3 regions of the Pseudomonas sp. LB3P31 genome follow, and region 1 is predicted to be linked to each of the others. Evidence: predicted binding sites of a transcription regulator. Region 1 holds the regulator's gene; each other region holds the start of a gene.

The links. Region 1 encodes FliA, which starts transcription of late flagellar genes. Its sites were predicted from a motif close to CTAAAGTTTNNNNNNNNNNNGCCGNTAA; they were not measured.
Region 2: the regulator FliA is predicted to act here: its motif matches at 1,217-1,244, upstream of ACYZTK_RS02265 (methyl-accepting chemotaxis protein).
Region 3: the regulator FliA is predicted to act here: its motif matches at 1,485-1,512, upstream of ACYZTK_RS21825 (methyl-accepting chemotaxis protein).

What each region holds. Positions count from the first base shown of each region.
Region 1 is NZ_CM142710.1:1,720,499-1,722,766, forward strand. It holds gene ACYZTK_RS07750 (protein phosphatase CheZ) at 1-333, opposite strand, end outside; gene ACYZTK_RS07755 (chemotaxis response regulator CheY) at 356-727, opposite strand; gene fliA (RNA polymerase sigma factor FliA) at 892-1,632, opposite strand; gene fleN (flagellar synthesis regulator FleN) at 1,629-2,268, opposite strand, start outside.
Region 2 is NZ_CM142710.1:526,539-528,806, reverse strand. It holds gene ACYZTK_RS02265 (methyl-accepting chemotaxis protein) at 1-1,093, opposite strand, end outside; gene ACYZTK_RS02260 (undecaprenyl-diphosphate phosphatase) at 1,395-2,225, shown strand; gene ACYZTK_RS02255 (DUF1294 domain-containing protein) at 2,222-2,268, shown strand, end outside.
Region 3 is NZ_CM142710.1:4,790,022-4,792,289, reverse strand. It holds gene ACYZTK_RS21825 (methyl-accepting chemotaxis protein) at 1-1,349, opposite strand, end outside; gene ACYZTK_RS21820 (transporter) at 1,645-2,268, shown strand, end outside.

The DNA.
Region 1 (2,268 bases):
CGTAGCGTTTTCCACCAGGTCCATGGTGCGGTTGGCGGCGGCCTCGGTGAGCTTGACCACATAACCCAGGCGCTCGGTGGCGTCAGTGATCTGCGAGACTTCCTCGGCTTGCGGCATGTGCGGGTCAATCTGGAAATTGACGATCGCACTGTGCAACTCGCGGGTGAGCTTGCCCACCTCCTGGTACAGGCCGCGGTCACGGGTCTGGTTGAGCTCATGGATCAGTTGCACTGCGTCGCCGAACTTGCCCTTTTCAAGGCTCTCGACCAATTCGACGGCGTGTTTTTTCAGGGTCGATTCAAAATCGCCCTGTGAAATTTCTACTTGCTCCATAGCTCCCCCGTGGCGCAGTGACTCAACCTATGCGTTCGAAAATCTTTTCGATTTTTTCTTTCAACGCCTGGGCCGTGAAGGGCTTGACCACATAGCCGTTAACACCGGCCTGGGCTGCTTCGATGATTTGCTCGCGCTTCGCTTCGGCGGTCACCATCAGCACGGGCAGGTGCTTGAGCTTTTCGTCGGCGCGCACGTGGCGCAGCAGATCGATGCCGGTCATGCCGGGCATGTTCCAGTCCGTTACCAGAAAGTCGATGCTGCCGCTGTTGAGTACCGGGATGGCGGTAGTGCCATCGTCGGCCTCGACCGTGTTGGTGAACCCAAGGTCACGCAACAGGTTTTTAATGATCCGCCGCATCGTTGAGAAGTCATCAACGATGAGGATTTTCATGTTCTTGTCCAATTCGACCTCCAAGCAGTCTTAAACGCGCCCAGCACCTGGACACGCCATTTCATTCAATCCGGCAAAGCACTCGATGACTGTCTGGAGCACAACAGATCGCGACCGGCGCGTGTGAAACCCGCCAGCCCGTTTGCAGTGTCCCCACACTGCCTTCAGCGCGCTCGCCACTCCCCCAAACGCCCCCGCAAACGGGCCGCGCACTGGCTGTGTAACTGGCTGACCCGCGATTCGCTGACCCCCAGGACCTCACCGATTTCCTTGAGGTTCAGCTCTTCGTCGTAGTACAGCGCCAACACCAGTCGCTCACGCTCCGGCAAATTGGCAATCGCGTCGGCCAACGCAGCCTGGAAGCGTTCATCTTCCAGGTCGCGCGATGGCTCCGTATGGGCACTCGCGCCATCCTCGTGCAGCCCTTCGTGTTCGCCGTCCTGTAGAAGGTCGTCGAAACTGAAGAGGCGGCTGCCCAGGGTGTCGTTCAAAATCCCGTAATAATCGTCAAGGCTCAATTGGAGTTCGGCCGCAACTTCGTGATCTTTAGCGTCGCGACCGGTTTTAGCTTCAATTGAGCGAATTGCGTCGCTGACCATCCGGGTATTGCGGTGGACCGAACGTGGCGCCCAGTCCCCCTTGCGCACTTCATCGAGCATCGCGCCGCGGATTCGAATGCCCGCGTACGTCTCGAAACTCGCGCCTTTGCTGGCGTCATACTTGGTCGATACTTCAAGCAGGCCGATCATCCCGGCCTGGATCAGGTCTTCGACCTGGACACTCGCCGGCAAACGCGCCAGCAAGTGGTAGGCAATGCGTTTTACCAGTGGCGCGTAACGCTCGATCAACTCGCCCTGAGAATCGCGGGCTGACTTCTTGTAGAGGTTATAGCCACTGGCGGTCATAGCACAGGTCCTGCCGTCTGTTGCACGAGACGCTCGACGAAAAATTCCAGGTGCCCGCGCGGGTTCGCCGGCAGCGGCCAGGTATCGACCTTCTGCGCAATCGCCTTGAACGCCAGCGAACACTTGGAGCGTGGAAACGCTTCATACACCGCACGCTGTTTCTGCACGGCCTTGCGCACGCTTTCGTCATACGGTACCGCGCCGACGTATTGTAGGGCGACGTCGAGGAAGCGGTCCGTGACCTTGGTCAACTTGGCGAACAGGTTGCGCCCTTCCTGCGGGCTCTGGGCCATGTTGGCCAGGACGCGGAAGCGGTTCATGCCGTAGTCGCGGTTGAGCAACTTGATCAGCGCGTAGGCGTCGGTGATCGAGGTCGGCTCGTCGCAGACCACCAGCAGCACTTCCTGGGCCGCCCGCACGAAACTGACGACCGAGTCGCCGATGCCCGCTGCGGTGTCGATCACCAGCACATCGAGGTTGTCGCCGATGTCGCTGAATGCCTGGATCAGCCCGGCGTGTTGCGCCGGGGTCAGGTGCACCATGCTCTGGGTGCCGGACGCGGCCGGCACGATGCGAATCCCGCCGGGGCCTTGCAACAGAACGTCGCGCAGCTCGCAGCGGCCTTCGATCACGTCG
Region 2 (2,268 bases), 1.2 Mb from region 1:
GGATGACCTCCACAGCCTGGTCGATAGTGCCGGACAACTTGTCGATCTGCTGCAAACTGCCATCGATGTTGACCTGGCCCTGTTGCGCCTGGGATTCGGCGTCGCGCATTTCGCTGGCGGCGTGCTCGGCATTTTTTGCCACGTCCTGCACGCCATACGTCACTTCATTGATCGCCGTGGCCACCAGTTCCATCTGCTGCGATTGCTGCTGGCTGCGCTGTTGCGCCTCGGCTGCGTCGTGCCCCATCGCGCTGGACGACTCACCCAGATCGCTGGCAGAGGTCTGTAATTGACTGATCACCAGGCGCAGTTTGGCGGTGAACGCATTGAAATGCTGGGCTAGTTGGGTCACCTCATCGCGGCCATGGGTATCCAGGCTGCGGGTCAGGTCGCTCTCGCCGCTGGCGATGTTGGCCATGGCGTTAACCGCTTCCTGCAGGGGCCGCACGATGCTGCGCGCGATCAGGATCACCAGCAGCGCCATGATCGCGGCGATGACCAGGCCCACCAGCGAAGCTTTCCATACCTGGCCGTAGAACTCGCCCTGCATGTCGTCGATGTACACGCCGGAACCGATCACCCAGCCCCAGGGTTCGAACAGCTTGACGTAGGAAGTCTTCTCCACTGGCGCGCTGGCTCCTGGCTTGGGCCAGCGATAATTGACCATGCCGGCGCCCTTGGCCTTGGCCACGGCAACCATCTCGTTGAACACCGCAAAGCCATCCGGATCGCGAATCGCCGAGAGGTTCTGGCCATCGAGTTTCGGGTTGGCCGGGTGCATGACCATGACCGGGACCAGGTCGTTGATCCAGAAATAATCATTCTGGTCATAACGCAGGCCCCGCACCGCCGTCAGCGCCTGCTTCTGGGCTGCTTCGCGGGTCAGGGCGCCAGTGGTCTCCAGGTTATGGTAATAGCTGAGGATGCCGCTGGCAGTCTGTACCACGTGCTGGGTTTTCTGCGCCTTGGCTTGGTACAGGTCGGTATGAATCTGCTTGAGCATCAACCCGCCCAGCGTCATCAGCATCATCACGGCCACGATCAGGATGAGCCACAGGCGGCGGCTGATCGACATAGTGCGCAAGCTGTTCATAAGGCGGTTACTCCGGTTTCTTGTTCTTGTCATGAAAGATCGCCAGCATTTCACCCCGATGGCAGGCACGGGTATGCACTCAAGTCCAATACTCGGCAGCGTAAAACGGACTTGTCTGATAGGATTTCGGCCCCGCGCGGGAAAACCTGAATCCGGCATGAACTTTTCACGCCAAGTGGCGGTTTATCCAGAGATTTAAGCGCGCGGCGGTTACAACCGGCACATCAGCCAGGCTGAGCGCATTACACGCATTGAAAATATTAACGGGGCATGCCGACGCGCATCGCTTCTTGGGGGATTGATGGATCTTTGGACCGCCTTTCAGGCATTGATACTAGGCGTTGTAGAAGGGCTGACGGAGTTTCTGCCCATTTCCAGTACCGGACACCAGATTATCGTCGCGGACTTGCTCAACTTCGGTGGTGAGCGCGCCATGGCGTTCAACATCATCATCCAGCTCGGGGCAATCCTGGCGGTGGTGTGGGAGTTTCGCCGCAAGATTCTCGACGTGGTCATCGGCTTGCCGACCCAGCCGAGCGCTCGCCGCTTTACCGCGAACCTGTTGATCGCGTTCATGCCGGCGGTGGTGTTAGGGGTGATTTTCGCCGACCTGATCCATCATTACCTGTTCAACGCAGTCACCGTCGCAACGGCGCTGGTGGTTGGTGGCTTCATCATGTTGTGGGCCGAGCGCCGCGAGCATGAAGTGCACGCCGAAACGGTCGACGAGATCACCTGGAAAGACGCCCTGAAAGTCGGACTTGCCCAATGCCTGGCAATGATTCCGGGCACTTCGCGTTCCGGCTCGACCATCATTGGTGGTTTGCTGTTCGGCCTGTCGCGCAAGACGGCAACCGAATTCTCGTTCTTCCTGGCGATGCCGACCATGGTCGGTGCGGCGGTGTACTCGGGCTACAAGTACCGCGCCCTGTTCGTTCCGGCGGATTTCCCGGTATTTGCCGTTGGCTTCGTCACCGCGTTCATCTTCGCGATGATTGCGGTACGCGGCTTGCTCAAGTTCATCGCCAATCACAGCTATGCCGTGTTCGCCTGGTACCGCATCGGCTTCGGCCTGCTGATCCTCGCCACCTGGCAGTTCGGCTGGGTGGACTGGAGCGCGGCCAAGCCATGATCGACAGCAGCGCGCGCCCAGGGAACATCCAGCACCCGCGAAT
Region 3 (2,268 bases), 2.8 Mb from region 1:
GACTGACCGCTCTCGATCGCCTGAGCCGCATCCACCGCGCCGGTTTGCACGGTCTGGATGATCTGATTGATCTCGATGATCGACGCCGCCGTGCGCTGGGCCAGGCTGCGGACTTCATCGGCCACCACGGCAAAACCACGCCCTGCTTCACCGGCACGGGCCGCTTCGATCGCGGCGTTGAGCGCCAGCAGGTTGGTCTGCTCGGCGATGCCGCGAATCACTTCCAGGACCTTGCCGATGCGTCCGCTGTCGGTTTCCAGCTGGCGGATGACCGTCGCGGTGTTGGCGATTTCGCCGCGCATCAGGGTGATGGTGTGAATGGTGCCCTGCATGACCTTTTCACCCTGCTGGGCTGACTGGTCGGCGTCGTCGGCAGCACGCGCCGCATCGGCGGCGTGACGGGCAACTTCCTGGGCGGTGGCGGACATTTCGTTCATCGCCGTCGCCACCTGATCGGTGCGGTTGAACTGCTCATTGGTGCCGCCGGCCATGAGGCTGGCGATCGACTTCAACTCGCCGCTGGCGCTGTCCAGGTCCGACGCACTGCGTTGCAGGCGGCTGAAGGTATCGGCGAGAAAATCGCGCAGGGTATTGGCCGCGATGGCCAGCTTGCCGAGCTCATCCTGACGGGTATTGGGCACTCGATCGGCAAACCGACCCTGGCTGAGTTGTGCCACGTACTCGATCAGTTTGCGGATCGGCTCGACCAGGTTGCGGTTGACCAGCCACAGGCTCAACAGGCCGATCAACAGACCTGAAACGAGCATCACCACGATCCCCAGCAGCACGGTGCGATCGGCACTGGCGCTGATGGCTGTCGACTGCTCGGCGCCTTGCTTGCGCAACTCGCTGACCAGTTCGCTCATCTGATCGCTGGCGGCACGGTCGACACCCTTGACCGCAGCGTCCCCCGCCGTCGGGTCAGCACCAGACGCGACATAGGCATCGCGACCTTTCTGGTACGCCGCGCCCAACAGGCGATGCTCATCGCGCAGCCGTTCGATGCGCGTTTTCAGTTGCGACTCGATGCCTTTCTGCCCGGCCAGTTCACCGAGGATGTTCTGCACGTCGCGCTGACGCTCCTCGAACTGCTTCCAGTATTTGGCCAGCTCAGCCGGTTGCTTGCCGCGCAGCAGAACGTTTTTCCATTCCTGCACCTGCACCTTGAATTGCAGGTTCGCTTCATCGATCAGTTGCGAAGTGTGCAACGGTCCTTCGACGAGATTGGCGTAGCTCTGCACGCCACTGGACAGGAAGTGAAAGCAGGCCAGGGCGATCAGCAACATCGCCAGCAGGCTGCCGCTCAACAAGGCAAGGATTTGAGCTCTCAGGGATTTTTGCAAAAACATCGAGTGGACTCTCATGACAGGGATAAGGCACGCCCGGCAGGCGTGCAAGATGTCCGGACCTCCCTGTCGGCGACGCTGGTCCACGACCGTCATCGCGGTGATCGCGGTGATCGCAAGTTACAAGCCAGCCACCCATCATCGGCGAGCCAGAGCCTTTCTTTAGCGGTTCCGACCGCCGGTGCAAGACAAATCAGCGGTCATCCAGCTGTCACAATACGGTCAGAATCCCTTGCGATGATGCGGCTCCAGTGAACCTGAAAAACTTCGCAACATTCGCCCCCCGCAGCGAGCGCCCATGAACCACAGCATTGATCACAACCATCGCGATCAGGATCTTTTCGGGCTGTTGTACGGGTTCAGTTTTCGACCCGGCGAACCGGGGCGCGAGATCGATTCAGCGAAAGCGTTGCAGTGTTTGCAGCAGGACGACAGCGACGAATTCCTCTGGCTGCACCTGAACCTCGCCCACGCCGCCTGCGAGCGCTGGATGAAAAGCCACCTGGAATTGCCCGACGAGTTTTTCGAGGCGCTGCATGAGGGCTCGCGCTCGACGCGCATCGAGCACGTGGATTCGGCGTTGCTGGCGGTGGTCAACGACGTGGTGTTCAACCTCAGCAGCATGGTCTCCTCCGACGTGTCGACGCTGTGGGTCTGCGCCCGCAGCCGGCTCATCATCAGCGCGCGCCTGCAACCTTTGCACTCGGTGGACAAGCTGCGCTCGTCGGTGAAAACCGGTGAACGCTTTCGCTCGCCGCTGGAACTGCTGGTGCATCTGCTGCGCGACCAGGGTGAAGTGCTGACGCAGATTGTGCGGCGCACCAGCCTGAGCGTCGATCAGATCGAAGACGAGTTGCTGTCGTCCCGACTGTCCACCAACCGCGCGGAACTGGGCGCCAATCGCCGGGTGCTGGTGCGCTTG